2 regions of the Colwellia sp. KS18-150 genome follow, and region 2 is predicted to be linked to the other one. Evidence: predicted binding sites of a transcription regulator. Region 2 holds the regulator's gene; the other holds the start of a gene.
The links. Region 2 encodes LexA, which represses DNA repair genes until DNA is damaged. Its sites were predicted from a motif close to TACTGTATNNNNATACAGTA; they were not measured.
Positions count from the first base shown of each region.

Region 1: a site for LexA is predicted at 13,171-13,190, ahead of AC27IF_RS01965 (DNA topoisomerase III). Genes of this name have one in related genera too.

Region 1 is NZ_BAAJMC010000001.1:399,875-416,595, forward strand. It holds gene AC27IF_RS01905 (DUF2726 domain-containing protein) at 1-386, opposite strand, end outside; gene AC27IF_RS01910 (dUTP diphosphatase) at 540-1,184, opposite strand; gene AC27IF_RS01915 (GlxA family transcriptional regulator) at 1,397-2,434, opposite strand; gene AC27IF_RS01920 (beta-ketoacyl synthase) at 2,564-4,459, shown strand; gene AC27IF_RS01925 (glycoside hydrolase family 5 protein) at 4,661-5,767, shown strand; gene AC27IF_RS01930 (HsmA family protein) at 5,861-6,238, shown strand; gene AC27IF_RS01935 (hypothetical protein) at 6,301-6,708, opposite strand; gene AC27IF_RS01940 (DmsC/YnfH family molybdoenzyme membrane anchor subunit) at 6,800-8,722, opposite strand; gene AC27IF_RS01945 (molybdopterin oxidoreductase family protein) at 8,811-11,015, opposite strand; gene AC27IF_RS01950 (hypothetical protein) at 11,280-12,131, shown strand; gene AC27IF_RS01955 (hypothetical protein) at 12,201-12,614, opposite strand; gene AC27IF_RS01960 (hypothetical protein) at 12,623-13,081, opposite strand; gene AC27IF_RS01965 (DNA topoisomerase III) at 13,235-15,148, shown strand; gene AC27IF_RS01970 (cupin domain-containing protein) at 15,255-15,671, opposite strand; gene AC27IF_RS01975 (aldehyde dehydrogenase (NADP(+))) at 15,794-16,721, opposite strand, start outside.
Region 2 is NZ_BAAJMC010000009.1:38,115-54,835, reverse strand. It holds gene AC27IF_RS12475 (M14 family zinc carboxypeptidase) at 1-958, opposite strand, end outside; gene nfuA (Fe-S biogenesis protein NfuA) at 1,221-1,799, shown strand; gene AC27IF_RS12465 (hypothetical protein) at 1,832-2,074, shown strand; gene AC27IF_RS12460 (VanZ family protein) at 2,080-2,436, shown strand; gene AC27IF_RS12455 (polysaccharide deacetylase family protein) at 2,632-3,696, shown strand; gene AC27IF_RS12450 (SCO family protein) at 3,707-4,327, opposite strand; gene cyoE (heme o synthase) at 4,334-5,245, opposite strand; gene AC27IF_RS12440 (COX15/CtaA family protein) at 5,259-6,266, opposite strand; gene AC27IF_RS12435 (hypothetical protein) at 6,268-6,861, opposite strand; gene AC27IF_RS12430 (SURF1 family protein) at 6,863-7,657, opposite strand; gene AC27IF_RS12425 (DUF2909 domain-containing protein) at 7,706-7,918, shown strand; gene AC27IF_RS12420 (cytochrome c oxidase subunit 3) at 8,067-8,951, opposite strand; gene AC27IF_RS12415 (cytochrome c oxidase assembly protein) at 9,004-9,573, opposite strand; gene ctaD (cytochrome c oxidase subunit I) at 9,576-11,177, opposite strand; gene coxB (cytochrome c oxidase subunit II) at 11,181-12,344, opposite strand; gene lexA (transcriptional repressor LexA) at 12,925-13,557, opposite strand; gene AC27IF_RS12395 (4'-phosphopantetheinyl transferase family protein) at 13,718-14,353, opposite strand; gene AC27IF_RS12390 (beta-ketoacyl synthase chain length factor) at 14,452-15,174, shown strand; gene AC27IF_RS12385 (lysophospholipid acyltransferase family protein) at 15,174-15,944, shown strand; gene AC27IF_RS12380 (phosphopantetheine-binding protein) at 15,937-16,188, shown strand; gene AC27IF_RS12375 (acyl carrier protein) at 16,202-16,453, shown strand; gene AC27IF_RS12370 (COG4648 family protein) at 16,476-16,721, shown strand, end outside.

The sequences.
Region 1 (16,721 bases), on a different contig from region 2:
GCACCACTAACAAACCAATCTTTTTTGATTTTATAGCCTGTTCCTTGCGTATCTACTAAATCAATCGCACCCAATAACTTCATTGAGCTGCGATCACAAATAACAAAATCTAAATACTTACCTTCAGCATTTGTGGCAGCACTTTGGCTGGCGCGATTAGAAACACCATTTCGAATAGTGACTATATCGGCTAGCTTAACTCGGTTGAGAATACGGTATTTATTTCCCATTGCCTGTTCAACTAGGTTTTGAAAGTTTTTTTCAGCTGGAGTAAATACAGCAGACTTGCTGTCAAAAGGAAAAGGAAAACTGTTGTCATTTAAACGACTTGCTAAGACACCCACAATGACAATTAGGCTGATTAAAGCAAATAAAATAAGTTCCATAAACATCTCCGGCAATTCAAATTCTTGACGCTTTACTCAATATGTTGAGTAAAGCGACGACTTAATAGGGATTAAGCAGAATTTGTGCCAAAGAATAAAAGCTCTGTAGTGCAGCGGTTATTCTGACGCTATTTTGTCAGATGACAATATAGCCTAGGCGGGATATTTTTCTTCTAGTGCTTGGTATAGCTGCTGTTGAAAGTCATCGGCACTAGCATCAAGAGAGGTCACTAAATTAGCCAATACTTCGTTATCTTCTTCACCGTTCCAAATTTTGATATAACTACCATCTTTGTAGCCATGATCTTGACGGAAAAAGTTTAAGGTGTTTTTTCCAACATATTGACGAAATAATTCGTTCAGATCCATGCTCATTAAAGACATGCAATCAGCCAATGCTTTAGCGTCAAAAGCTTTATGCGTTACTGCGCTCGATGCTAAATTTTCAAGGGCAATTTTAAAGTCATCTTCGGCTGTGCCTTGATGAAGTTCTTTGGCTAATTCGCGTGAAATTTTCTCGACGCTATCACCTGTCATTAAGCGTAAACTTAAACCAAAGTGAAATATATCGACTAATTCTAATTGTACTTGAGCAATGTCAATCTCTTGATGCTTCCACCATTTCCAACCATGGTGATCAAGCATTTCAGCGCACTCTACCCAAATGGCACGATACCATTCATAACCATTGTCTCGCCAAGTTTCGCTGACTCTACTGTTCATGGCGTCTTGCATGGTTAGCATTTGATTAATTTGCTTTTGTGCAATTGAAAGGGCGGTTGATAATTGTTCGCTCATTGTCTTCTCTGATAATTTAATATGGTCAGGGTTATTTTGCCTAAGCTTAGCTAGTCTGACAAGTGTTTGCTGTCTTTAGATTCGTTTTAACGTGATTTACTCTTTGTTGTAGCCGATTTATATAGAGTCACTACACTTCAATCGCTACGCCTTGGTTAAATCACACTTAATTCGAACGAAAACTGTATCGAAAAGGTTATCATATTAGAATGTTAAGTCTGGCTAAATAACTTCTTTCTCACCATAGCGCGATAATCCTTAGGGGTTGTCGTTAAATTTTTCTTAAAAAGTCGCGTTAAATGGCCTTGGTCTTGATATCCAACCTGATAAGCAATCTCTTGGATGCTTAAGTTACTCGAAGCTAATAAATCTTTGGCTGTCTCTATGCGGAGCTGTTGCCAATACTCGGTGGCCCTTATCCCAGTGGCTAACTTAAAACGTCGACTAAAGGAGCGCTGGCTTAAGCCAAATTGCTCGGCTAATTCAGCTAAACTAATTGCGCTATTGAGGTTTGTACGAAGCCAAAATTGAATTTGGGCAATAAGCTCATCCGCATGGCGGTCAACTGAGCCTTCTAAATAACGTTGTTCTTCATAAGGTTTTCTAATTTCATGGGAGAAATTACGTTCAACATTTTGAGCCGCAGTTCGACCATAAGTTTGACTAATGATATGAACAATAATATCAGCTAATGCGTTTAAACTTGCTGCACAGTAAATACGATCAGATTGGGTAATAAAAAAATCAGGTTTTAATTCTACTTTAGGATAGTCACGGGTAAATTGTTCAACGTAATGCCAGTGTGTGGTCGCACTGTGATTATCAAGCAATCCTGACTCTGCTAAAAAGCAAACCCCAGTACCCACCGCTAATAAAGTTGAGCCTTGTTGCCAACAGTGCTTTAACCAAGCGATTAGCTTGGCATGTTGACGTAATACTGGCCTAGGATTACGCCAAAGGCTAGGCACTAAGATGATATCTGGTACGTACTCTTCGTGGCTAGTTAGATTATCTAAAGTGATATCAGGTAGAAGTTGTATGCCGGCTCGTGAAGTAATGGCTTTATTTTCTTGGCTCACTAAGTGGGTATGCAGCTTTACGGTTGATTTGTCATAACGACGAGCGAAGGCTTCACCTGCTAAGAGCATTTCTAAAGGCAGCGTTAAGCCAGTCGCTAATACATGTTGATAAATGATCAAACTCACCTGTAACGGCTTAGTCTGTGAGCTGTTATTTTTAATTACGGGCATGAACTGTCTAAAATGTCACTCTTTTGGCTATTATGGCATATTTTATGGCCGTTATTGCTAATTATTTTCTTTGCTTTGGTTATAAACTTACTTTATTAAATTTTTTGTTTTAGTTTGATTAGGTTTCACATGACTTCATTACCAGTAGTTATTGGCATGGGGGGGATTAACGCCTCAGGTCGTACTTCATTTCATCAAGGTTTTCGCCGCATTGTTATCGATAAAATTAATGCTCAAGCACGTGAAGAAACTTTTGTTGGCTTAGCGAGCTTAATGAACTTAGTGTCATTTAAAGATGGTCAATTGGTTGATACTCATGGTGATGCTATTGCTCCTAAAGATATTGAGGGCAAACTTGGTCAAGCTATTCTTGATGGTACGTTAATTCGAAAGATTGAAAAAAATCATTTTGATGTCGATGCTACGCATTGGCACCAAAAGATGCATGTTCGTCCTATAGACAAAAATATTTGTTTTGAATTACGTGCTAAAGAATTACCACACCCTTTACCTAATGCATGGCAAGTTACTGAATTAAGTGATGGGCGAGTTAGTGTTGAGATCCCTGAGCATTTAATTATTTCGCATGATGCTTATCGTGATAACCCAATAAAAGCCGCCGGACAAATGCCAACAGGTTTTGAACCAGGCTCATTATATAACAGCCGTTATCAACCACGTGGCTTGCAAGCGACTATTTTTGCTGCAACTGATGCAATTCGCTCAACAGGAATTGAGTGGGATACTATTTTAGAAAAAATCAATCCAGACCAAGTGGGAACTTATTCCGCTTCTGTTGTTGGGCAAATGCAGCAGGAAGGTTTAGGTGGCTTATTGAAAAGCCGCTTAGCTGGCTCTCGTGTTAGTACTAAGCAATTAGCGCTTGGATTAAATACTATGTCCACTGATTTTATTAATGCGTATGTTACCGGCAATGTAGGGACTACTTTTTCATCATCGGGTGCTTGTGCTACTTTCTTATATAACTTGCGCTCGGCAGTGCAAGATATGCAAGCCGGTAGGATTCGTGTTGCCGTGGTAGGAAGTGCCGAAACACCTATCACACCAGAAGTTATCGAAGGCTTTGGTAATATGAGTGCTTTAGCCAATGAAGAAGGGTTAAAGAAGCTTGATAATAGTGACACAGCGAATCACCGCCGTACTTCTCGTCCATTTGGTGAAAACTGTGGCTTTACCATAGGTGAAGGAGCGCAGTTTGTCGTATTAATGGACGATGCTTTAGCGGTAGAGATGGGGGCAAAAGTAATGGCATCCGTCGCGGATGTTTTTGTTAATGCTGACGGTTTTAAAAAATCTATTACCGCGCCGGGCCCAGGTAATTACATTACCATGGCAAAATCGGTTGCATTGGCACAAAGTATTTTAGGCAAAGAAGCTTTGCAAAAGCGTAGCTTTATATTGGCTCATGGCTCAAGCACACCGCAAAACCGTGTTACAGAGTCATTAATATATGATCGAATTGCCGCTAGTTTTGATATCAACAGTTGGCCTGTTGTAGCGCCAAAAGCGTTTGTTGGACACACTATTGGGCCTGCAAGTGGTGATCAAATGGCGATGGCATTAGGTGTCTTTAACGATAATATAATGCCAGGTGTCACAACCATTGATAAAGTCGCAGATGACGTACATAGTGATAGATTACATATCGCTACAGACCACTGGCATTGCCCTGATATGGATATTGCTTTTATTAACTCAAAAGGTTTTGGCGGTAACAATGCTACCGCAGCAGTCTTATCACCGAAAGTGACCTTAGCCATGATTGCTAAGCGTTATAGTGATGAGGTGATGAGTGAATATCAACAGAAATTAGCTAAGATTGAGCAAGCACAAGATGTTTATCGTCAACGTGCTAATCAAGGAGAGTTCGATATCATTTATAAATTTGGTGATGGTTTACTCGATGAATCAGCTATTGATATTAATGATGAGAGTTTAACTTTTGCCGAGTTTAAACATGCGGTGACTCTGCCTACTAAAAACCCGTTTGCGGATATGACCTAGTAGGAACAAGTTAAATCATAATAAAGAAGCAGCTTAGGCTGCTTTTTTATTATCCATAAGTTGGTAAATGGCGCCAGAGAAAGGGAATCGATTATGATTGATTTTACCTTAGAAAATAGCATATGATTTCTATAAGAAATGAAAGCGCTTACATTCGTGCTTGTTATAAATATAATTAAAATAAATAAGCGAGTTAGCATTATGCAGGGTAAAAAAGTAAATTGTATCTGGGCACTAACATGCGTCCTTCTTATCTCTTGTGGCGGCTCAGGCTCAGGAGAAACTAGTAATCAAACCTCAACAGTCGTTGAGGAGACTCCAGCAGTAGAAACCTTGTTAGTAATCCCAAATGTTATTCAAAATACGTTAAATGATGAAATATCAGCTGATGATGCCATTCGCAATATGGCTATCGGTATTAACTTGGGGAATACACTTGATGCTCCGACTGAAGGTGAATGGGCTTTAGCAGCGCAAGAGTATTATATACAAGCGATTAAAGATGCTGGCTTTAAGCATGTACGTATTCCCATTACTTGGGGTAATCATATTGGCAGTGCTGTACCTTATGAAATAGAGGTTGAATTTTTAGATAGGGTCGAGCAAGTAGTAACTTGGGCGTTAGATAGAGAGTTATATGTCATTATTAATGTCCACCATGATGATTGGCTGAAAACTGATTTCGATAATATCAGTACCCGAAATCGATTTGATTCTATTTGGTTGCAAGTGGCTGAGCGATTCAAACATGCATCGGCTAAACTCATTTTTGAAATCTTAAATGAGCCACAAGGGTTAGCATTAGCTGATACCAATACCCTCAACCTGCGCGCATTAGAAATTATTCGTAATCAAACCAGCAATCGTTTAGTGGTTTTTTCTGGCACAGAATGGTCAAATGTCGACAAGTTAGTAGAGGTGGCAATACCCGATCCGCAAGATCAATTTTTAATTGGCAATTTCCATAGTTATGATCCTTGGGAGTTTGCAGGACAATGCCAAGCAGAGTGGGGAAGCGAAGCTGATAAAGCAGCATTAACAGCAATCTACCAAAAAGCTGCTGATTGGTCACAGCTAAATAATATACCAGTGATGGTAAATGAGTTTGGCTCAGCAAAATATGATTTCACACAACCAGAAAACATCTGCCAGCAAGCGCAGCGGGAAGCTTATATATTAGAACATGTAACGAACGCGAGAAGCTTTGGCATTGCAGCTACTTTTTGGGATGATGGCGGCTCATTTAGCACTTATAATCGCGCAGAAAATACTTGGGGCCCAGAAAAGGATATTCTTGTTTCTCAGTAGCTATTATTTTAAAACATCTATACTCAAGTATGGTGTCACTGGATTATTTTGGTAATATGCAGTTAATATTTTTGCTATTTATCTATTAACACTATGACGCCATTGATTTTTTGGGGAGCAATTTTCTTTACCCTAGCACTGATCTTTTACTCTGTCGGCATATGGGATGATTTTAGACATAAAACCCTTAAAAAATGGCATATTGCCATGTTTGGTTTCGGTGTTATTACCGATAGCATTGGTACCTTGTGTATGTACCTCCATGTCGGCCATCTGATTTTTACCGCCCATTCTATTTCAGGGTTTCTTGGTTTATTTTTGATGATTTTCCACTTCTGTTGGGCTTTTTTAGCGATATGGAAAAACGATCTGCCGTTACAAAAGACCTTTCATCGTTTTAGTATTTTGGTGTGGAGCTTTTGGATGATCTCTTATATTTCTGGCTTATATCTTGGGATTTCAAGACTTTAATACCATTCCATCTAAGAAAGTGGTCACTTCTTTAGATGGATTGGTATAATTTATTGTAAACGTTAACCAACATTTGGCGACTCTGTTCTGGGTTGCCACTCCCACCATTGCTGTTCACCATCAGTAGCTTTATCTTTGGCGTTATCAGGCGCTTTTGTTTGATAGATATCCCAAGTCACTAAATAGTCAGGATTGATAATTTTCACCCCTTTTTGACTGGTATGAAACTCGCCTTTAGGGGCATTAAACCAACAAGATAAATTAGTGGGTAAAATAAAGTTAGCGCCATCACCTACTTTAGGACTTGTAGTATCAGCAGTTGCTAACTCTATGGTAATGCCCATTTCTTTATCAACACTAATAACACGCCCTGCGACTATGTTCTGTTTTAATGGTTCGCCTTTTGAAGTGAAGTAACTAAGCCCCACTAAACAAGTTTTATTTAAGGTATCATCGATTGAATTAAGCATGAATTTATCTTTTGAAAATAGAATACTCAGTCATACTAGGTATGACTGAGTATAAAGTGGTTATTATTCTAGTCTATTTCAGTCTAGATAACTAATGTGCTAGAGGCGCAACACCGGTAGCAGGGTTATCTGCTAAACCTGTATCGCGAGCATGCTCTTCAAAACTTTTGTTTTTCCAAAAGAATGCGCCAGGCATGGTGGTTGGAATAACTAAGATATAAAACAAAGCTCTACCTATCATGGCAGTAAAGCAATTTAGCAATGCTAACACTATCCAAGCAACGAATAATGCAGAGTCACTGTAGCCTGCTATCTGTATGGCTAATAAGCCACCGGCAACCACAATGTTTAGTGCTAATAACCAGTTGCGGAAAAGGTAAGTTTTACCAAAGGTAGTACATTGTACATAATGGGCAGCACCACCTTCATTTTCGCTACGGTTTAAATCATGATTGTGGATGACTAAACCAATGGCTTCAATGATTAAGCCTAGGGTAAACGCGCTAGTAAAGACTAATGCTGCTTCTGTAATATCAATACCCATTACTATTAGGGTACTTATTACAATAACACCAGAAACTAAAGCGCCTAATGACAAGCTGTTACCCACAAATGACGTAGCAGTTTGCAAGTGATTCCAAAACGGTCTAGCTTTAATTTGGTAACATTTATTCATATAGAATAAACCTGCCGCACCTGAAACTAAGGCAAAAATTCCTGCGCCAGTGACAAAGCTATCGACAGGAACTCCTGCTACTAAATCTGCGATGTTTAAGTCAATAGATTGTTGGATAAACTCAACCGCCCAGGTATTATTAGGTAGTGCAAATAATGCCGTTAAACCACAACCAGCACTAAACATAGCTAAACCAAAACCTTCACGCGCCATTGGTGAATAACGTAGGTTGTTGAAACCACGATAGAAGCGCATCGGTTTTCCTAAATGCGTGACACTCATTAATAGCGCAAAGCTAGTCATCACTAAAGCGATAACTGAAAGTGGTAAAAACATGTCAGAGCTAACAAAAGTTGTTAACGACTCAATACCAAATAAAGCACCAATAAAAGGAATAGCAAAAGTACCTAATGCCGCTTGCGCAAACAGGGTAAATAAAACCAACGGATTCTCACGAGAATTTAAACGTGAAAAGTTCCAGTGTTTTGCTTTACCTGCTTTTTGATCAATGACAGGTTTATAGTTTCCTTCGCTATCTTTATGGTATTTAACTGGCATGGAGTCAGTACGACTCATTTCATCAGGCATGGTTTTCGTTTGTTGGAAACGAATGTTCGGATGCGTGATTTCAGGTGTAGGAAAGCCAGGTATTTCGGTTTTACATTGTTCACGATTTTCCGGTGTATTTTCAATAACACCAAAATCAAGGGCATTACCAACACAGGCGGAAACACAAGCTGGTTTTAAACCTACCTCAAGACGGTCTACACACATATTACATTTAGATACTTGCCCTTTTACTGGGTCAAGTTGTGGTGCGTTATATGGACATACCCAAGTACAATATCCACAACCAAAACAGGTTTCAGGATCTTGTAATACTGCGCCATATTCAGCATGTTTTGTATATGCTTTGGTAGGGCAACCTTTTAAACATACAGGGTCATCACAATGGTTACACGCCATTGAAATGTTCATTCGTTTGTAATCAGGGTAAGAGCCACCTTCAACATAACCTACAGAGCGGAAAGCTAAATGTGAAGGGTTTTCATTTTTTTCAGAACACGCCGCTTCACAGGCATGACAACCAATACAGTTATCAGCGGTGAAGAAAAATCCATGTTGTTTATTTCGATTTGGGTTACTACCCACTTCAGGGTTTTCGTTGATAAACATAGATCTTTCAGTCGGAAGGCCTGTTAGATCGACTAAATCAATCAGTTGACCATATCTATTTTTATCTTTGATCTCTTGATCCGGCAAGTAAGCATACTTTTGCTCTTGAGTACGTACTTCCCAATGGTTTGAACGACCTTCTTGCTCTTTACCTACCGACATGGTCGATGGATCAAAACTTTGCACGTCTTGTCCGGCGGAGTCTTTTGCTACTTCATTACTCATAATCTTTTCTACCTTATCTGCCGAATTAATATTCGCGACGTTCTACGTTCAAACGTGCCGCTTCTTCTTGATCCACTTTCTCAATGCGTGTTGAACATTGTTTAAAAGCAGGTTGGCGTGAATGAGGGTCTAATAACCCTAAGGTTAAGCGGTTCACACAGTCGTGGAAATGAAATGGTATAAATACCATATTACGTGGTACACGCTGCGTTAGCTGGACAAGCACTACCGCATCACCACGACGACTAGTTAAACGAACATAAGTTTGATGTTCAATGCCTAATTCGGCAGCAGCATCAGGGTTCATTTCCATGTATGGCGTTGGACTAAACTTATTACAGTTACCAATTTTACCGGTTCGAGTACGGGTATGAAAATGTTCTACAACGCGGCCGCTGTTTAACCAGAATGGGTATTCTGCACATGGCTGTTCATTGTTATTAAAGAATTTAATCGGAAGTAAATTTGCTTTACCTGAAGGTGTTTGGAATTTGCCATCAGTATATAAACGAGGATCACCTTTTATACCTTCAGCATCATCTCGATAAGGCCATTGAATACCACGGGCTTTAATGATTTTCTCGTAGCTCATGCCTGATATGTCTAACGTTCTCTCGTTACCATAAGCATTTTTACCTTTCGAAAGTTGTTTCATTTCATTAAAGGCTTCTTCTGGCTCTTCCGGGAATTTGATGATTTGACCGTTATCGAAACGCTTGGCCATTTCATTGAAAATATCAAAGTCAGGCTTTGAATTAGCGTAAGGAGGTAAAACGCGATCAATTAAATTAACACGACGCTCGGTATTAGTATGACAACCTTGTTTTTCAGCCCACACAGATGCCGGGAAGTAAACATGAGAATATTGATTCATTTCAACATCTTCGTACACATCTTGTACCACTAAGAAATCAAGTTTTTCTAGTGCTTTACGAATACGTGGCGTATTGGGCATTGAGGTCATCGGGTTGGTTGCGACTATCCATAAACCTTTTATTTCACCGGTTTCAATGGCTGGGAAAATATCAGTTTCCGCTAAACCACGTTTTTTCGGGAAAAACTCAGGATCGATGCCCCAAAAATCTGCGATTTCTTGACGGTCATCTGCATTTTCTAAATAACGATAACCTGGTAAACCTGAACAAGAAGACCATTCTCGAGTCCCCATCGCGTTACACTGACCGGTAATGGAAAGTGAAGTACCGCCAGGCTTACCTATGTTACCTGTGATCAAGTTAAGATTGTTAATATTGGCAACGCCGTCACTACCATGGGTTGATTGGTTAATGCCCATGGTCCAAATACTCATAGCAGCAGGCGCTTTTGCATAAAGACGTGCTACGGTGCGAATTTTATCTTCGTCAATACCACAAATATGTTGTGCTGATTTAGGATCATAATCTTGTACTAAGGCTTTAACTTCTTCAAAACCTTGAGTGTGGGCATCAATGTAAGCTTGATCTTGTAAGCCTTCATTAATGATAACGTACATCATAGCGTTAATTAACACACAGTCAGTGCCTGGGGTAATTGGCAAATGAATATCAGCAAATTGCGCTAACATAGTAACGCGTGGATCAACGACAATTAATGGAAACTTACGCTTCTCTAACGCTTCTTTTAAGCGCCAGTAAATAATCGGATGCTGCTCGGGTAAGTTTGAGCCAAAAGCCATAAAGCAATGTGTGTGCTCAAAATCATCATAACAACCAGGAGGTCCGTCACTGCCGAAAGAGCGCTTATAACCACTTACGGCTGAAGCCATACAAAGTGTGGTATTGCCGTCATAGTTATTAGTGCCAATACAACCACGAGCTAGTTTACCTAGCGTATAAAATTCTTCAGTAAGCAATTGACCTGTAGAGATAATTGCAAATGAGTCACGGCCATATTTGGCTTGAATTTCTTTTATTTTATCTGCCGTGGTATCAAGGGCATTATCCCAAGTGGTTTTCTCGAATTTTTCAAAATGTTTTTCACGAATCAGAGGATCAGTACCACGGCCAGGACTTTCAAAAAGCTCGTGCTCTAACAAGCCTTTAATACAAAGTTTTCCACGGTTAACATCTGCACCCGCGTGTCCACGAGTAGTTACAACTTTCTTTTCTTCATTCAAACCGATTTCGATGGAACAACCAGTAGAACAATAGTTACAAGTGGTATATTTCCATTCTTTTACCTTCTTACTCGGTATTGAAATCGGTTTTCTATTTTTTCTTCCAAACAACATAGAGGTGCCCTAATCTTAATGTTGATAAATAAGAGAGTCTCTTATTTTTTAATACTTTGCCTATATAAAGCAAAATACAGTCCAATATATTATTTCTTATTTTACAACACGTTAGTTTTTTACTCGTACTATGCGGTGCGCCTTAAAAGCTGTTTCGCTCCATGTTGGTGCGAATGACTTATAAAATTAGTTGTGAACCTATTGATTTTAAGGGTGTCTATTATTTGTTAAAAAAGTGTAATTTAAGCAGTTTTAGGTGATTTTGTGATAGATGGATTTACCATAGAAAAGGGGATAGTCGCCCCAGAAAATTATAAAAATGAACCGAAGGAAAATCGTTCATTTAAAAAGCTTTACATCACTATTGCTCTCTCCCTTTTCGTGCATGTTATATTATTTTGTCTGCTGTTTTTAATTTCTGATAAGCAAGCTATTAAAACGGTTGCTATTGAACCTAAGGCGATCAAAAGCTATGTGTATAAAATGCCAAGTAAGGCTAAAGCGCCAACTATCGTAGCTGAGATAAAACCAGAAGAAATTAAGCCTGTAGAGCCGCAAAAAATCAACATTGAAGAAAAACCAGTAGCGGTAAAACAAGTACCTGATCAGCTAGTTATTAGTAAGAAAGAGTTACCTAAAAAATCTTTGGTGAATACCCCTCAACCTACGGAGCAAAGCAAAGTGGTTAATGAGGTTACTGCTATCGCTAAGCAAGAAAGTTCGAAACCAAAAACTGCCGTTAAAGCAACATTTTCAGCATATAAACAACTCAACAATTTACGCAGCTCAATCAACGAGAAAATTATCGCTGAAGAGTTTTCTCAACTTCAACAATTTAGATCGCCTTCCGTGATGCATGGAGAGCAAATCCCGGTACCACATTCAGAGTTACAATTGACGCCTGAGCAAGAAAAAGAACAGCGAACCACACGATCCTCTGACAGTATTTCCATCACAAAATATGACAATGGACTTTGTACCATTGAGAGAAAACAGTTTTTAGGCAGTCCTATTGAAGGCTCAAGTTCGGGGTTTGCTTGCGGGGAAAGTAAATTTGATAAGAATTTTCGTGAACACATGAAGAAGGTGCAAGAAAAGATTATGCCTAAAAGGTGATAATCTTTTCTTATGATTGTTATTTAGTTTGCTACTTATCACTAGGCGTAAGTGATGTGATTAGAAAGATTAAGATAATGATTTTTTTAAAGCGTCTTTTTTAACCACTAGGGTAATATCATAAGCTAAACTTTTTCTTAACCTTAACAACCAGCCTTCTACTTTTTCATTATCAATTTTGCATTTACCTGAACATCCTTGACGATCAACAGAAAGTAATTGAATACGAACCGTTTTATTTTCTATCACAAGGGCTGTTTTAATATTGTAAGTTTTATGCAAAATAGTGGCATTAAATTGTTGATTTTCATCTCTCGATAATGACCAACGATTACGTTGAACAGACTTTCTAAATACTTTTTCAAATTGGCTTTCAACAAGGTAACCATAAAATGGAATCGGTTTTTTATAGGCACCTAGCTCATAAGAAAAGCTGGTAAATGAAATAAAACTAATAAGAAATACTGCGAATAATTTTTTCATAATGATTCCTATAATTTTCCAACTTGAAAAGCGATGCTACGACGTAGGTTTTTGATATAGTTGTAGTAACCACGAGAGTTTTTATAACAAATATCCTCAACCAGATTTTTACAAACAAAATCACCATAGGCATCATGATACTTAAGCTGTATTAAGTTATCGCTATACTCAATTCTCATAATGTTAGTATCACCTCGATAATCGAAACGAGTTAGAATATAACCTTCTCCTTCGCCTTCAAAAGTCCATTTATAGCCTTTAGTCGTCACCATACCTTCTAAAATAGCGTATCTAATACTAGCTATATTATCAGCAATAACAGGGATCTCTTGATGGACAGCTTTTATCCATTTATTTGAAGAGTGCGGCTTTATCTTACTGTTGATTGTTAAAGTACCAGGCTCGGCAAAAATGGATAGTGAGGTAAAACATAGGAAACTACAAACTAAACGGGGTATGTTCAACATTTATCCCTAAATTATTGTTAAGTTAAAATTATTTTTAAGCCATAATAATTAAATAAATTCATTTACGCTATCTAATAGTTTCAATTGTTCGCTGTACATAAAAACAGTGTTTTGTTATATTTACCAATATTAGATATTAATCGTCAGTTACTGTTGAAACTATATATAGCAGAAAAGCCTAGCCTAGGTCGCGCGATAGCCGCAGCACTTCCAAAACCCCATAAAAACCATAAAACTCATATCGAGCTAGCCAATGGTGATGTTGTTAGCTGGTGTATAGGGCACATTTTAGCGCAAGCGGATCCTCAAGATTATGATGCCAACCTAAAAAAATGGTCACTTGATGCATTACCTATTGTCCCACAGCAATGGCAGTTAAAGCCGATAAGTCGTACTCGTGCTCAGTTAACGGTATTACGAAAATTAGTTAAACAAGCTAGTGAGATTATTCATGCTGGCGATCCTGACAGAGAAGGTCAGTTATTAATTGATGAAGTGATTGATTTTTTTAAGGTGGCTAAAGCAAAAAAAGCTAACATTAAGCGCTTATTAATTAATGATTTAAATTTATCTGCGGTTAAACGCTCATTGAATTCGCTAAAAAGTAATCAAGATTATATGCCTTTGTCTGTTTCAGCATTAGCTCGCTCAAGAGCTGATTGGCTTTATGGCATTAACTTAACCCGTGCATGTACTTTGCAAGGGCAAAAGCAAGGGTACAACAACGTACTTTCTATTGGTCGTGTACAAACGCCGGTATTGGGTTTAGTGGTTAGAAGAGAGCAAGAAATCTCCGCTTTTGTTTCTAAACCTTTTTACCAAGTACTTGCACATTTATCGACAGAAAATAACAGCATTAATGATGATGAAAACTTCACCGTTAAATGGCAACCCAGTGATGCTTGTCAGCAGTATTGTGACGAGGAGGGTAGAGTACTGGTTAAAGCTTTAGCTGAAAATGTTGCGGCTCGAATTGACGGACAACCAGCCGTGGTAGAAAGTATGGCAACTGAACAGAAACAACAAAATCAACCTTTGCCTTTTAATCTCTCAAGCTTACAAATTTCAGCAGCAAAACAATTTTCTATGAATGCCAAGCTGGTGCTTGATGTATGTCAGGCGCTTTATGAGAAACATAAGCTAATTACCTACCCAAGATCAGATTGTCGCTATTTACCTAAAGAGCAGTTTAATCAAGCAGCATCGATCATTTCTACCTTAGCGACGAGTAATTTACCTTGTAATAAGCAAGCGCAAGGTGCTGACAGTAGTATTAAAAGTAAAGCGTGGAATGATAAAAAAGTTACCGCGCATCACGCCATAGTTCCCACCGAAAAGTCGGCTAATAATATTTCTTTAAATCCTTTTGAAAAAAATATTTACTTGTTGATTGTTAGACAGTATTTAGCACAGTTTTACCCCGTACATAGTTATCAACAAACAAAATTGGCGGTCAGAATATCAGGCGGATTATTTACCACGTCAGCAAAAATGCCTCAGCAATTAGGATGGAAAGTACTGTTTAGAAAAAATGATGGTATTGAAAAAACCGATAAAACCCTCCCTAAGTTAACTAAAGATCAAATACTGCATACTCATCGAAGTGAACTCATAGAAAAACATACTAGTGCACCTGAATATTTTACCGATGCAACGTTATTAAGTGCGATGACTGGCATAGCGCGTTTTGTCAGTGACGATAGTATTCGAAAAATATTAAGAGAGACAGACGGTTTAGGTACGGATGCCACGCGGGCAGGCATTATTGATTTACTCTTTAAACGAGAGTTTTTAGTGCGTAATGGTAAAAATATCCGCTCAACAGAAGTAGGGAGTAAGTTAATTACCACGCTGCCAGAGCAAATATCACTGCCTGATAGAACGGCGTTATGGGAGTCACAACTAGAATCCATCAGTACCAAATCGATAAGCTATCAACACTTCATGGGAGGTGTTGAGCAAAACCTGTATCAACTCACCAGTGATGTTAAAGGTTTATCTTTTGTTGGTTTACCTAAGGTTGCCATGAAACGGAAATTTATTAAAAAGCGAACAAAGAAGAAATAGAGAGCTCAACTACATAGCTTGAACTCGGTTTAAGGAGATAGTTAACTTATTTTTATAACAATTAAGGCGCTTAAAAGCGCCTTAAATAGAGTTGATTTGACACTGTTTATTTAGATTTCCATTTAAAAACTACAAATTTTAAATCTGTCTTTCCAGTGTTGAATATACCGTGTAAGTCTCCCGGACCGGCATATAAAATATCACCCGTATTAGCTTTAAATTTTTTATCGTTAATCGTCCATTCACCACTTCCTTCAATAACCATCAAGTATTCTTCTTCGTCATGTTTATGAGGAGGGTGTATTTCTTTATTTGGCTCAATAATACCAACACCAGTGATGACATCTTTGGCACCAACAGATTGACCTGCGAAATAGGTTAAAAATTTGCTGCCATCAAATTGAGTGACGTGGGCTCCTTCAACAGGTACTACTGTCGTAGTTATTTCTTTTTCTTCATCAGCAATGCCATTAAAAGCAATGAGTAAAGTTACAATAGCGAAGGTTAATTTAAAGAGTTGCATTTCATATCCTAGTTTTCGTAGTTAAGTGGCTTATTATTTGTTTCCAATGCCACTAAAAGTGATAACAAACTAGGCTAAGTTATCACTTTTAGTTGTCAATTAACAATATGAAATAGTGAAAGTTACCCTATCGCTTGTGTTGACCATTCGTCGTTAACTAAGCGTAAAATTCCTTGCGGATTAGCGTTTTGAAGTTCAACGGGTAATAAAGCGTCAGGGGTATTTTGATAGCATACTGGTCGCGTAAAACGTTCAATTGCTCTAGTGCCTACTGACGTTGATTGACCTGCTGAGCTACTTGGGTAAGGACCACCATGTGACATAGCTGAGCTAAGCTCAACACCTGTGCCATAGCCGTCAAAAAGTACTCTGCCAATTCGCTGTTGAAGAACAGGAAGTAATTTTGTAGCGACAGGATGATCTTGCTCGTTGGCAAAAATAGCAGCGGTTAAATGCCCCTTCATGCTAGTCGCAACTTCTAAAAGCTGTGCCTCATCATCACAAGCGATTACTAATGCGGATGGACCAAAAACTTCTTCTTCCAAAGCTAATTGCTTTAAATAATCATTAGCATCAATGCTATACAGGGCTACTTGTGCTTGATTAGCACTACTGCTTTCACCTTTTGCAATAACTTGTAGGCTAGCAATAGCATCACGCTCGGCGCAGTGCTTATTATAACTTTCGCAAATGCCTGCTGTTAGCATCGTACCTGCAGTTAACACGGGGGATTTTTCAGCTAAACTTGCTTTTAATCTATCAAGTGCTGAGCCCTTTATCGCGATTAAAATGCCAGGGCTAGTACAAAATTGTCCAACACCCATCATCAGAGATGCTAAAAATGAATCGGCAATATTTTCTGCATTGCTATTTAAAGATTCAGGGAGTAAGAATACCGGGTTAGTTGAGCCTAATTCACCAAAAAATGGGATAGGCTCAGGGCGAGAAACAGCTATATCGTAAAGAGCACGACCGCCAGCAACAGAGCCAGTAAAGCCAACAGCTTTTATTTTAGGATGTTTCACTAAAGCGGTACCAATGGTACGGCCA
Region 2 (16,721 bases):
CTATGCTGCCATTAATATCTGGATACGTAGAGCCTTTGCCGTAATAAAAGTCATCATAATGCTCTTCGCTATAATACAAACGCTGTGCCTTATCTAAAGCACTGGCATGATACTTTGCCAACTCTTTGGTAAGTTTAATATTTTGCGACGAGGTTAAGGGATTAGTTCTACTTTTTATACCGGGCTGAAAGAAATAACTGCTATTGGCTCTCATCTCATGATAGTCACCTAAGACATGAGGTTGATAACGATGAAAATATTTCAATCGCTGACGCGTTTCTTGTTGGGAAAGTAATAGCCAATCACGATTTAAATCAAACCAAAAATGATTAGTTCTTCCTGTTACCCAGCTTTGATGATGTTCAATATGATTAGCATCGCTATTATCGGCTGAGTTACGATAAGTACTTACCCAATTAACAAATCTATCCATACCATCTGGATTCATGCTCGGCTCTAAAACAATAATGGTGTTCTCAAGCATAGTGTTAATGTCAGCTTCCTGACTAGCCGCTAAATAATAAGCAACAACCATTGCGGCATTTGCGCCACTTATTTCATCTCCGTGAACGCTATATCCTAACCAAATAACGAGGGGATCAACTTTGCTTTTTTTATCCGCGAGTGGGATATGCCTTTTCTGTAAAATATTGTCTAAATTAGCTAGGTTTTCAGGGCTAGATATAGTGACAAGAAATTGATCTCGCCACTGAGCTGTTTTACCTATGGTGGTTAACTTTACTCGACTGGATTCTTTCCCTAATAAAGTAAAATATTGCTGCAATTGATCATGTCGAATATGCCGCTGGCCAATTTCAAAACCCAAAGTGTGGCTTGGTTTAGATATTTCTTGAGCAAAACTGATTTGCTTTGGTAAGTAACTTTCTACCGGCAATGCCTGTATAGCGAAAGAAAACACCAAAACAATAAATGTAATTAAACGAAGAACAGCAAACATTAAACTTTCCTTTTATGTATCTAGGGGCTGTTTAGCTTTCATTATAGCCTCTGCTATTAGCAATAGCTTTATGATAACAAGGCGAAAATAGTGATAATCTGAAAGATAAACAGACCCTCGTTTAAAATAACAAATAAAAGCATAAAAATCATTAGCACATCACTCGATTGCAGCGTAAAATAGTCATACTTGAGTAAAACACTCAAGTATATATTGTCCTATTCCAGTACAACGCGTTAACCAGTAAGAGAGTTTGAATATCATGATCACTATTTCACCTAGCGCCCAAGAGCATTTTGTTAAGCTACTTTCTCAACAAGCGGAAGGTACGCATATTCGTGTATTTGTAGTTAACCCGGGAACAGCTAAAGCAGAATGTGGTGTATCTTATTGCCCTGCTGATGCCGTAGAGCCTGATGACATCGAATTACCTTTTGAAGGCTTTTCAGCCATGGTTGATGCTGACAGCAAAAGCTTTTTAGAAGACGCTGAAATTGACTTTGTTACTGACCAAATGGGCTCACAGCTTACCCTTAAAGCGCCTAACGCAAAATTGCGTAAAGTTGCTGACGATGCACCATTATTTGAGCGTGTTCATTACTTTTTGCAAGCAGAAGTTAATCCTCAATTAGCGGGCCATGGTGGTGAATGTACACTAGTAGAAATCACTGAAGATGGCTATGCTGTTCTACAGTTTGGTGGCGGTTGTAATGGTTGTAGCCAAATTGATGTTACGGTAAAAGATGGCATTGAAAAGCAACTAACAGATTTAATGGGTGATGAAATTAAGGGCGTTAAAGATGCGACAGAGCATCAACGTGGTGATCATTCATATTACTAAGCCTTTTTTGAACATCCGTCAGACGAGTAGTGATGAATAATTTACTCGCCAAGTTAGGCCAAGACCCAAAACGTAGTTTAACTATTTTTCTTCGGGGTGTTGGTCTTTTTGTTTGCGGTATCATATTTATCGCTTTAGGATATTATCACCACCACCTATGGCAGGTCCCTGGTTTAATTATCTTAGCTTTTAGCTGCATTATTGCTATCTGGGGTTATATAGGAATTTTTGCTAACCGTTGGTTTAACATACTTAATAAAAGAACTAAAAAATAACCCTGATGATTTTCTTAATTCAAAAATACTGGCTACCTCTAACGCTAATCATATTAACGAGTATTACTACTTTATCACTTTGGCCAGCTGAACATTTACCTAGCGTACCCGGTACTGATAAAACTCATCACTTTATTGCTTACGCAGCTTTAATCTTTCCTGCTGCTTTAAGCCGACCTAAATATTTTTATGCCATTGCACTTGCCTTTATCGGCTTTAGTGGCGCCATTGAGTTAATTCAACCTTATGTTAATAGATATGGCGAATGGTTAGACATGACGGCTAATACTCTAGGCCTTGCATCAGGCTGGCTTTTAGCAAAAATAGTGTTAGTTTTATCAAGACAAAACGCTAAAGTTTAGCTTATCCCGTCCTATCTTAAATTGATCATTCTTACTGTTGCTCATAAACCAGCATTCAATTAATGATATAAAGTGAAACAATAAGTATCGCTTATATTGATTTAAACTAAATTTTTAACAAAAAATAGCGTGTTACCGCTAGGCATTTGATTAAAAAGGCGCTATTTTAAATTATTCAATTTCTAACCGGCAATCATGATGAAACATGGTTTACTAGCACTCTTCTTATCCTGCATTCACTTCACTAGCTTTGCGGCCGTTATTCTGCAATATCACCATGTCAGCGATAGCACACCTAAAAGTACCAGTATTACTCCTAAGCAGTTTGAAGTGCACTTACAATATTTACATGATCAGAAATTCAATGTAGTGCCTTTATCCGAAGTGATTGACGATATTAAAACAAAGCAGCCGCTGAAAGATAAAACTGTAGCTATCACCTTCGATGATGCTTATTTGGATGTGTTAACTCACGCTAAACCACTTCTTGATAAGTTTGGCTATCCTTACACCATATATGTCAACCCAGGCATTATTGACAGAAATGAAGGGAGAAATAATTCACATTATCTGTCGTGGGCACAATTAAAGTCTTTAGCTGATGAAGGCGTTATTATCGCTAATCACGGTTATGAACATGATTCTATGGCGCGTATAACTGAAGGGTTAACACAAACTCAATGGTTAGCTAAACAAACAGAGTTGTTATTAAAAGCAGAAGAGATAATTAAAGAAAAAACCGGACAAAGCTGGCGCTATTTTGCTTATCCATACGGAGAGTATGATCCGGCAGTTCAACAATGGGTAATCGACAATAATTTTGTTGCCTTTTCGCAACAATCTGGCGCTGTAGGTCCGTATACAGATCTTACTAGTGTGCCACGTTTTCCAGCCTCTATGCCGTATGATAAAATCTCTGGATTACGTGATAAGCTCAACTCTCTACCATTTAATATTCAATTAGATAAAGAACAAGCTGAAACTATTTTTGACTATCAACAAGCAAAAAGCATTACCTTTACAGTGGAAACAGGTGACTTTTATAAATCACAACTTAACTGTTATATCTCAGGTTTAGGTAAACAAAAAATTCAATGGCAAGGGGACGACAGTTTTACCATTAATTTCAGTGGTGACCTGCCTTCGGGGAGAGTTAGATGTAATTGTACCGCGGCGAGTATTAGTCAGCCAGGGCAATATTATTGGTACTCAAAACCCTGGTTTATCATGAAAGAAAGCGGCGATTGGTATCACCTATAGCCCGTGTTCTTTAAAATAACGCGACTATTTTTTGATAGTCGCTAACAAGCTTTTCACTATCAATACTAGGTACCTTACCCACGGCTTGTTCAGGCTTGAAAATAGCAGCAATCTGACCATTAGGATTAATTAAAACTATAGACGCGCTATGGTCAACCAAATACCCTTCTTCTTCACTACTGATAGCGTACATTAACCCTAAATTTCGTGCGAAAGGAAAAAGCGCACCATGCTCTCCTCTTAGCGCAATAAATTCAGGGTTAAAATAGGCGATGTATTGGCTCAGCTTTTCGACATTATCCCGTTTAGGATCAACACTGACTAATAATACCTGCGTGTTGTTCGCGATAGCTTTTAAATCATCATAAATAAAGCCTAAATTTTGTAGCGTTGTTGGACACACATCAGGACAAGAAGTATAACCAAAGAACACAAAGGACCATTGCCCTACTAGTGCTTCATTTCTGAATGCTTGATTATTGTGCTTAGTTAACTCAAAAGGCTTTATCTCTCTAGGTTGCTGATAGTATAAAGCGTGCTCAGGTGGTATCGTTTTATTCATCTGCTGAAATACAATAGCACCGATAATAGCAGCAAAAAATCCACCGATATAAATAAAGTATTTTTTCATTCGAGCTTAACCTACCGGTAATAAATAGTGATCTACTAACAAAATAATAAATAGCAGCATCAAATGTATTATTGAAAATTTAAAAGTATCCATCGCGGTATTTTCGTCAGCGTTGAATTTTAATTTCCACGCATAAGCGAAGAATACAATATTAAGAATGATTGCACCGACAAGATATAACCAATTGCTCATACCGACTAAATAAGGCAATAAACCAACAACAAACAATAAAACTGTGTATAGCAGTATTTGTGTTTTAGTGAAATTAACACCATGAGTTACTGGCAACATTGGGATATTAACTTTTGCGTAATCATTTCTACGATGAATAGCTAATGCCCAAAAGTGTGGTGGAGTCCAAGTAAAAATAAGTAAAACTAATAAAAGCGCGTGTGGGTGAATTTCATTAGTCATGGCTGTCCACCCAAGAAGAGGAGGAATAGCACCCGCTAAGCCACCAATAGTTATATTTTGTGGTGTCGCGCGTTTTAAGTACAAAGTATAGACAAAGCTATAACCTACTAGACCTGATAAGGTTAAATAGGCGGTTAATGGATTAACCAGCGTAAATAGAATAACAAAGCCGATAATGGCAATGCTTGCTGCAAAAACTATCGCACTGTTTACAGAAATTCGCCCCTCAGGTAGCGGTCTATTATGGGTTCGCCCCATGATGGCATCAATTTTTTCATCAACAATATGATTGATTGCCGCCGCCGAAGAAGATAACAAAGCTATGCCTAACATAGCTGGTAAAAAGATTTGCCACGGCAAACCACCCGGAATGGATAAACTCATACCAACAACAGCAGTGAGTACAAGTAAGGCAACTACTCTAGGCTTAGTTATATCATAAAATGCGCGCCATTTAGGTATGCTTACAGGCGAAATTTCGGTGTTAATAATGGCTTTACTCATAATATTTTTCCTACTATATTTTTCGACGCAAGCGATAAGTTAGTGCGATTAACGTTAGCATTAGACAGGCCGCAACAATGTTATGACCGACTGCAACTGACAAAGGTAGTGAAAACCAGATATTACTAATACCTAAAATCACTTGCGTCACTAAAGCCAAACCCACCATCACAGCTGACGTTCTAAATATTCTCGTTTGCGCTTTTAAATAAATCATGGTTAACAGCCAAGCTAAATAAACAGTGGTAACAATTGCACCAAATCGATGTACAACATGAATTGTCACCCTCTCATCGTGAGCGAGATGACCATATTCATAACTGTCTCGTTCTGGTGGAATCAAATCAAATGAACGTTCAAAATTTAACTGCTCTTGCCACCCTGATTGACATATAGGCAACTCTACGCAACTCATCGCAGCATAGTTTGATGACGTCCAGCCTCCTAGAGCAATTTGTATCGTTAAGATCACAATACCTAATAGAGCATAGCGACCATATTTTTTTACTTTCCAGTCCCCTTGATTTATCCGATGTGGTTTTAAGCGTAAATGCAAAAGGAACAATAAACATAAGGTCGTAAATCCGCCAAGTAAGTGTGCCATAACAACTATAGGCATCAATTTCATAGTAACCGTCCACATGCCTAATGCTGCTTGGAATATGACGATAGCAAGTATAAGTAAGGGTAAGCGTAATGGTGTCCCCTGATTTCGTTGCTTGAAGGATAAAAGGGCGATAGCTAAAATCAGCAACCCTAATGCACCGGCGAAATAACGATGTATCATTTCATTCCAAGCTTTTGTCGGTTCGACTTTTCGATCTGGATAAGCCTGCTCAGCTATTGCTATTTGCTCCGAAGTTTCTGGTACATCAATTAATCCATAGCAAGTTGGCCAATCTGGGCAACCTAAACCTGCATGGGTCAATCTGGTATAAGCGCCTAAACTGACTACGACTAAAGCCAGTAAGATACTGACAAAGACGAGCTTTCGTATGGTGTGATTACTATGTTCAATCATATTATCCCACCTTAGAGTATTTTAATAACTTCTTCATATCAGCCAAAATTTGTTTACCAAATTGAGGCAGCTGCTCGTTATTTCCTGGTACTTGATGACTTAAGAAAACGTTGCCAAGTGGATCAACAATATAGACTTTTGACGTTTCAATCAGTTGCTTACTTGCCGGTGGTAAAGTGAGTAATTGCCACTGACTTTTTGAAATTTGTTGACTTTGTTCTGCTGAAAAAGGTGCTTGATAAGCAACCACAGGTGTAATTCTTGGCATTTCCTTGCCTAAAGCCACGTAAGTGTTATGCACGACTTCCATTGTTTCTTGACAGCTATCATCACATTGTTCTGGCAGATTGTAGAGTATTAACCATTGTTGCTTAAATTTTGCGTTGTCTATGCCCAACTTCTGCAAAGTTAATTCATTGGTTAATAAAGTCCCTTGATTGGTGACTCCTTTCGCTAACCACTGCCCATCCAAGGCAAATTTAGCTAAAATTATCGGTAAAGCAAAGGTAGCAAGTAGTAACAATAAACTTCGGCGGTTTTTACGTTGAGTTACCTCGGGTTGTACGTTTGGGGTTTCATCTGAAATAGAACTCATACTACGTCGCCTTACTTTTATTGTTTTTATTATTGTATGCCTTAGTACCAAATTTAGCCCAGAGCATAAGTATCAACCAAGCTAACGCTAAACTGTACCATTGAAAAGCATAACCACGATGCTTCTCTGGCGGCATCACTATTGGTTGCCAATTTTTTTCAAAACCTATCTGTTCATTTTTATCTAAATATACAACAAAGGGCAAGAGCTGACGGCCAATTAATGAGGAAAATTTGTCCAATTCAATTTGTTGAACTCTTAGCGGCCATTCCACCTGTGTAAACAATTGCTCTTGCAATACAACGCCTACTTCGATTAAACGGACATTACCTTTAAATGCATACTCACCATGTAGTGCATCAACTTTGGGTAATTCTTGTCTATTGATCGAACCTTGCACCCAGCCAAGGTTAATCAATACCGCATGTTCATTGACCTCGGCTACTTGATAAGCACGATAGCCTAATCGGTTTTTGTTTACTTGGTTGTCTAGAAAAAAGAGTTTTTCACCATCAAAAATCCCCTGAATAGCAATAGGAAAATCATTTATTGTCGAAGAAGAATTAGCATCGTTAGACAGAGATAGTATTTGTTCTAGCGATAGCGCACTTTGAGTATTCAGTTTTTCAATTTTTAACAGTCGTTGTTCTTTTTCTACTGCTCGTGAACTTTGCCAGAGACCAAGCTTTACTAATGCCGAAAAAACAAGCACAGTGAGTAAAAGCCAAAAGAAACTTTGTTTATTAACAAAGCTTTCTTTAGCTGTTTCATCTTTTGAAGAAATGCTACTTGGCATGAAAAAAGAGAATCCTTACAACAAGTTAATACTTAGGATATTGAATATATGCTTTTTAAAATAGTTATTGTGACACTATTATTGTTTATGGTTTACAACCTGTTCCGCGCTTTATGGATAATGAATAAAAAGCCCGAGCCTGATCAGCCACCTATGTCCAAATTCATCGGTCGCCGATTAATGTTCTCCGTCGCCATCGTAGTGCTATTATTGATAGGCCTTTTAACCGGAATAATTACCCCTAATCCACGACCTTATTAGCGCTCAGATTTCAATGACCTTTACTAATACAGCCTTTAAACTGTTCAGACTAAGATAAATCCACTAGAGCTAAGAGAAGGCACGGAGTTGACGCTAGTCAATGAGTACCTTCGATGAAGCTGTCGTGGATTTAGCAACGTATGAACGACTAAAGAATGTAGACGAATACAAATAGCAGTACCCAAACTACATCTACAAAATGCCAATACCAGCTAGCCGCCTGAAAAGCAAAATGATTATCTGGAGTAAAGTGCCCTTTCAAAACTCTAAAGAACATTACAATAAGCATGATACAACCTAGAGTTACGTGCATGCCGTGAAAGCCCGTTAACAGATAAAAAGTATTCCCGTAAATACCACTGGTTAAATACAATTGCATTTCTTCTGAGTAACCATGTGCGTATTCTTGCACTTGGAAAAACATAAAAGTAACACCTAAAACTATAGTGATCCCTAACCATGCTTTTAACTGTGGGCGATTGTTCTTCTCTAAGGCAACATGTGCAAAATGGGCTGTGATAGATGAGGTTAATAATAAAACCGTATTCAGTAGTGGTAAACCGTACCACCCCATCGCAGTGGTTTCAGTGCCATCTGGTGTTTTAATGAGTGGCCAACTTGCAGTGAACTCAGGCCATAATACAGCAGCTGTTTCTGCGTTATTTCCGGCACCATCTAACCATGGTACTGAAAATACTCTGGCATAAAAAAGCGCGCCGAAAAAGGCTGCAAAGAACATTACTTCAGAAAAAATAAACCAACTCATACCTTGTCGGAATGAACCATCCATTTGATGGCTGTACTTACCCGCCATAGATTCATCAATTACGTTAGTGAACCAACCAATAACCATATAAACTACTAAAGCGATACCTGCTAATAATAGGTAGCCGCCATATCCACCAACTTCATTCTTAAGATCAGTAACATAAGTTGCAGCCCCAAATGCAATCATAAATAAGGCTACAGCTCCAACTATGGGCCAATGGCTCTGTGCTGGTACGTAATAACTTTCATATTCTTTTGTTGTCATTTCTATTTCCTCTTTCTTATCAAGAGTTTTATAAAGCGATTAAACTTTTACGCTATGAGTCAGCCTTGCCGCTAATATCATATAAAGTATAAGATAAGGTCAGTGTGGTTATGTCTGCAGGTAAATCGCGATCCACATAAAATTGTAACCCCATTTCCACTTCTTCACCTGCCTGTAAAGGCTGTTGTGTAAAGCAGAAACATTCTATCTTTTGAAAGTAACTTGCTGCCAAACCGGGAGAAACTGATGGTACAGCTTGACCTACAATAGCTTTTCTCGATTCATTTTTTGCGTAAAAATTAACAAATTTCATTTCACCTGGATGAACTTCAATTTCGTTTATCACTGGCTTAAATTGCCAAGGAATTGCCTTAGCGTTGCGAGTAATAAACTGCACTGTGACAGTACGAGAGGTATCAATACCATCATCATTATAAGTCACAGCAACGTCATTTGTTTTTCCATTCAAACCGGTAATATCACAAAACACATCATATAAAGGCACTAAAGCAAAACCAAAGCCAAACATGGCAAATACAACCAACACTAACTTTTTAATAACTTTGGTGTTACTTTGCTTTTGCTCTGCTTGAACATCGGTTTTAGTAGTATCTTTATCCATGATTAATCAATCTTCGGCGGTGTGCTAAAGGTGTGATATGGTGCAGGGCTTGCTACGGTCCACTCTAGGCCTTCAGCACCATCCCATGGTTTAGCAGGAGCTTTTTTACCACCTTTAATACATTTGATTACTACTGCTAAGAAAATAAGCTGCGATAAACCAAAGGCAAAGCCACCAATACTGACCCACTTGTTAAAGTCTGCAAACTGCAATGCATAATCAGGGATCCGACGAGGCATACCTGCAAGACCTAAAAAGTGCATAGGGAAGAACAGTAAATTTACTGAGATTAATGAACACCAAAAATGCCACTTAGCTAAACTCTCACTGTACATATGTCCTGTCCACTTAGGTAACCAATAATAGGCTCCTGCATAGATAGAAAATAAAGAGCCCGTTACTAATACATAATGGAAGTGAGCTACTACAAAGTAAGTATCATGGTATTGGAAATCTACCGGCGTCAGTGCCAGCATCAAACCCGAGAAACCACCTATGGTAAAGAGAATCACGAAAGCGATAGAAAATAACATCGGTGTTTCAAAGGTCATAGAACCACGCCACATCGTTGCTACCCAGTTAAAGACTTTAACGCCTGTTGGTACAGCAATTAACATGGTGCAATACATGAAAAACAGTTCACCAAATAATGGCATACCTGTGGTAAACATGTGATGAGCCCAGACAATGAATGATAACAACGCTATTGAAGAAGTCGCATATACCATAGAGCTATAGCCAAATAACTTCTTACGTGCGAACGCCGGTATGATAGTTGAAACGATACCAAATGCAGGCAAGATCATGATGTAAACTTCCGGATGACCAAAGAACCAGAAAATATGCTGGAACATTACTGGGTCACCGCCACCTGCGGCATCAAAAAAGCTGGTACCAAAATAGGTATCGGTAAGTAACATAGTCACTACCCCTGCGAGCACGGGCATTACCGCGATTAACAGATAAGCAGTAATAAAGAATGTCCATACAAATAACGGCATTTTCATATATGTCATGCCAGGTGCACGTAAATTCATGATGGTAACAACTATATTAATTGCCCCCATGATTGAAGATATACCCATGATATGAACAGCGAAAACAAAAAATGCCGTACTACCATTTGAATATGTGGTAGATAATGGAGCGTAGAATGTCCAACCAAAGTTTGGTGCGCCGCTTTCCATAAAGAATGAACCAATCAAAATAGCGAAAGCAAATGGTAAAATCCAAAAGCTCCAGTTATTCATTCTTGGTAATGCCATATCTGGAGCACCAATCATCATAGGCAACATCCAGTTAGCAAAACCGGTAAAAGCAGGCATTATGGCGCCAAACACCATAATTAAGCCATGAGTGGTAGTTAACTGATTAAAAAAATCAGGTTCAACAAGCTGCAAACCGGGCTGAAATAATTCAGCACGTATTACCATGGCTAGTGCACCACCAGTTAAAAACATGATAAACGAAAACCATAAATACAAAGTACCGATATCTTTATGATTGGTCGTATACAACCAACGCTTTATTCCCGTCATTTTATGATCATGAGAATCGCCATGATGTTCATCCGCTAGCGATTCATTAATTGTTTCTGTAGTCATTTTTTACTCCCCGCTAGCCGCATTAACATCTGAACTTTGCACCAAATCACCAGTATTATTGCCCCAAGCATTACGCTCATAAGTAACAACTGCGGCAACTTCAGCTAAACTCAATTGCTTGCCAAATGGAGGCATCATACCCTTACCATTTTGTACGATTTTGATGTGATCAATAATAGAGCCCTCTGTTGCAACAAGACTTCCTTTTAATGCTGGGAATGTTGGCGGTAAACCTAAACCAGTAGGTTGATGACATGATGCACAATGAGCAATATAAGTTGATTCACCCAATTGCATTAATTCATCTTCAGACATGGAAGCACTTAATGATGCTTTTTCTGCTTCTTTTGCCTGTGCTACTAAAGCCTTTTGCTCATCAAGCCATAACGCGTAATCCTGTTCTGACTTAACTTCGACTACAACCGGCATATAGCCATGATCTTTACCACATAGCTCCGCACATTGTCCACGATATACGCCAGGTACATCTACTTTAGTCCACGCTTCATTAATAAAACCAGGGTTAGCATCTTGCTTAACTGCAAACGCTGGAACCCACCAAGAATGAATTACATCATCAGAAGTAATAAGAAAACGAACTTTTTTATTAGCTGGTATAACGAGAGGCTTATCTACTTCAAGTAGATAATTGACATTTTTGCTTGCGCCAGTACCGTCAAAAGTACCATTTTGATTTTCGTATTCTTCTCTTGGAGTAGAAAGAACCGAGTAATACTCAATGTCCTGATCAAAATATTTGTAATGCCATTTCCATTGAGAACCGGTTACTTGAATGGTGACTTCAGAATTGTCATTGTTTTCCATGGCAATCAAAGTGTGTGTTGCCGGAACGGCCATAGCAATGAGAATAAGGATAGGTATTGCTGTCCACAGTATTTCTACTAAGGTACTTTCATGGAAATCAGCAGCTTTTACGCCTTTTGATTTTCGATGAAAAGCCATGGACCAAAACATAGCGCCGAAGACAATAACACCAATAACAGTACATATATAAAGAGCAAACATATGTAAGTCATATACTTCTTCACTAATTGCTGTTACCCCCTTGGTCAGATTTAACTGTGAATCTGCCCAAGCTGTACAGGAAAGCAGACTACTAACAAACAGCCCCCCCCCCAACAACCAACGTTGGATACTTCTACTCACTCAACCTCTCCTCTATCAATACCAATTCAACGTGAAGAGTAGTTCAGGACTTTTCATCGCTTAGAATAGGATATAAAAAAATAGAAAACAGAAACACAGTCATGTACATCACAACTCATTCAACTGATTATCTGTTAATTTTGTTATTATATTTTTAGTAAATTAACTGACGTTGAGTAGCACTCTCCCATCAGAGAAAGTTTAGATATGAAACTCAGTTATCGAATAGCGCACTAACGTCTTATTATTTTTGTACAGTTATTTTTTGTTCGATTACTGTTCTAGAATCACTCAAAATTTGATCTAGGTCAAACAATATTTTAGCTATATAAAAATAAACACTAACAATTTCAATAGAGTAAGAGCTCTAAGTTGAGCTATAGCCTTGTGTACATGGGCTGTATGAATTTTAACTATAATTTGGATGAATATTATTCATTATGACTTAAGTACTTGGACATGCTCATTTAATGACCAGATTATTTTTGATAGGAATTGAATAATTGAGGAGGTTTTAAAGGTAAGTTGAGCTCACAATGCAGCTCAACCATTTACCCATTTTTACAAAGGTTGGTATTAATTACATCCAACTGCCACTGCGAATAATGCCAACAGCAATACCTTCGATATTAAATTCTTGAGAGCTTAAATCAACTTTAATGGGTGAAAACTCTTCATTTTCTGCATGTAAATAAACGACATTTCCTTCTCGCTTAAAGCGCTTCACTGTCACATCGTTTTCAACACGAGCCACAATGACCTGACCGTTTTGTACATCCGTCGTTTGATGTACCGCAAGTAAATCACCATCTAAAATACCAATGTCTTTCATACTTTCGCCATTAACACGTAATAAGTAATCTGCTGGTGGATGAAACAGATTACCATCCATTTGATAATGATCTTCAACATGTTCTTCTGCCAAAATAGGTTCGCCAGCAGCGACACGGCCAATTAATGGCAAACCTTCTTCTTGGGTGAACTGTTCTGCTAAGCGTATACCTCGAGAGGTGCCAGGTAACATTTCAATGTAACCCTTTTTAGCCAGTGCCTTTAAATGCTCTTCTGCAGCATTGGCTGATTTAAAACCAAAAAACTCTGCAATTTCTGCACGTGTTGGTGGCATTCCAGTGTCATTAATTGCTTCTTTGATCAGATCAAATATCTGTTGTTGACGATTTGTTAAAGGCTTTAATTCATTTATAGCTGACATAAGCTTTTCCTTTCTAGGCAAAGTCCTGTATTTATTTACACTGTTAGTATATACAGTTTAGATTCAGGTGCAAGGTTTTACTAATTTACCTTTGCCTCAACTTAACTAAATAAAGTACTGGACATTATTTAGACTTAATAACTAACCTAAACACTAAAAGCTAGATTGAGTTTTCATTTTTATTTCTTGCAATGGTTACTGCGTAATCATCACCTATTTCACTATGAAGAGAGTGTTTTCGCTGCAGTTCTATAGAAGGTATCGACATTAATGTAAATATTGAAGTATTCATCAATTTTGTAACCGCTTCTTTTTCTGTCCATAATTGATAAAAACACTCCATAGGTTTTTCCGCGGCATTTATCATTTTTTGATCTGTCGCACTAAAAAACGCTTCAATTAATGGTTTAATTTTTCTCTCCGCTAATATTTCAATATCAATACCTACATTCTCATTTAGCTCACAAAAACTAAAGGCGACAAATTGGCCACTATGGCTTAATGAAAGTTTTTTCTTGAGGGTCTTTTGTAAGAATATTCCAGCGGTATTTAATTCAGCACAGTACTTTACGGTCATATTGCTGGCTTGTTCAATACTTAATCCCGCCACCTTTTTAACAATAAAGCGACTAAAAATATATTCAGCTTTCTTACGCTTTCGCTTCCCTAGCACGATTAACTCTTCGGCACTTAAATAGCCGACACATGAATCTTCACAACCCTTTATGTTCAATAATTCGGCCACATAAAAATCACGATTCAGGGCTGAAAATGTATGTAAATGATAGTTCATCATAATAAAAACTGAGTTTGTAGAACAAATGCCACTTTGATAAAATAATTGTTACTAAAATAAGAAGCTAGATCATAGCGTAAAAGCTACAAAAACTAATAATGAAAGCTTATATAAACAATTTTAAAGTCTGGCTGCAAGGAATTGACAACGAGAGTGAACTCTCGTTGTGGGCGAAAGGTGATTTAAACCTTCCTGAGGAATTTACCCCGCCTAAACCACAATTTTATCCTAAGGCACAATTAAGAAGACTGAGCCCTTTTAGCAAAGTTGCCCTGCACTGCTTGGATATTCCTAGCGTTTTTTCTCTAAATTTACCGTTAATATTTGCTTCCCAGCATGGTGACCTAGCTAAAACAGTCAAACTAATTAAAAGTGCTGCTTTGGGTGAAGACTTATCACCCACACAGTTTGCATTATCCGTTCATAATGCAACCACAGGTTTATTTAGTATTTCAACACAAAATACAGCTGCCACCACCACGGTTAGTGCTGGAGTGAATACTTTTACTGAAGGGCTAATAGAAGCTTTGATGCAATGTCAGCAAGAGAATACAGCGGTAATTTTCACGTTTTGTGACTTTGATGTACCTAATGAATATCGTCGCTTTGAGCCCCATAAACCCGCACGCTGCATAACTATGGTTATTTCCTGTGAAGAAACTAATGATAGCCTAGCCAATATTAACGTTAGCCTAGACGAAGTAATAGCCAATAAAGAAGATAGAGCAGATTTAAGTGTTGATTTTATCCGTCAATTTTATCTGCAAAGTAATACGCCACTAAATAGCGGTAACTATTCAATTTCTTTAGGTTTTCATTAATGTCGCGTATTAATTATTATTGGCGCGTTTTAGCTACCGGTTTTTGCTTTGCTACTTTCGGATTGGGCGCGTTAGTTATCTCTTCAATCATTTTCCCCATTCAATCATTAATAGTACGCAACAAAGATAAACGCAAAAAAAATGCTCGGTATACAATACATAAGGCTTTTTATTGGTTTATAAAGCTCATGCAATTACTGGGCATTATGCAGGTAAAGTTGGAAAATATTGAGCAACTTCGCACTATGCGACAGCAAGTAGTTATAGCCAATCACCCATCACTTATCGATGTAGTTTTAATTATTGCTTATGTACCCAATGCTGACTGTGTGGTTAAATCCGCCTTGTTTAAAAACCCTTTTTTACGTGGCGTGGTGAAAAGAGTTGGTTATATTGATAATACAAACTCAGATCAATTGTTCGATGACTGCAAAAAAAGTCTAAACTCTGGCTCAAATATCGTTGTTTTTCCTGAAGGTACTCGCAGTGTCAACGGCGAACCACTCATATTTAAGCGTGGTGCTGCCAATATTGCTATACGTTGCCAAGCAAATTACCAACCAATCTTCATTTCAGTAAAACCAAGTACACTAACTAAAAAAGAATCGTGGTATGATGTGCCACATAAAAAGTTTGTTGTTACTTTAACAGCGCAAGCTGCTATTGATAATAGTAAATATTTTGACCAAACGAACACTTCATTAGCAGTAAGATCACTGACTCGTGAAACCCAGCAGTATTTTTGTAAGGAATTAGGATTAAATGGCTGATACTCGCACTATTTTAAAATCATTAATCATAGAGACTCTTGATTTAGAAGATATTTCGCCTGAAGATATTATCGATGATGAACCGTTATTCGGTGAAGGCTTAGGCTTAGATTCCATTGATGCTTTAGAGCTTGGTTTAGCAATCAAAAAAACCTTTGATGTTAAAATTGAAGCTACTTCAGAAAAAACTAAAGAACACTTTTATTCAATTAACAACCTAGTTCAATTTATCGAACAACATTAGTATTGAGAACACCATGCAAAGTAAAGAAGAAATATTGTCAATGTTAACCGAATTATTGGTTGATGAATTTGAAATACCAGCAGAAGATATTAATCTGGATGCTCAATTATATGAAGAATTAGATTTAGATAGCATTGACGCTGTAGATTTGGTGGTTCGATTACGTGAAATTACCGGTAAAAAGATTGCCCCTGAGTCATTCAAGCAAGTACGTACCATTGGAGATATAGTTAACGCTTTAATCGAGCTTTCTTCAGCAGCTTAGTGTTTTTAAAGACTGCACCTCAATGTATCAAAATCTAATAATAAAAATCATTCTAGCCATAGTGACGCTGCTATACCCAATAGTAGTGTTTTATGGTTTAGCTGAGCTTTCAGTACGCTGGGTGAGTTTTTTATTATTGTCGTTATTCATCTTGCGCATTCTTATTTTAAAAAAGAACCAAAATAAAAATAACGACAGCATACTAAGCCCTTTAGCCAGTAAAATCATCTCATTATTGGTGCTGGTGTTATTGCTATTGAGTTTTGTT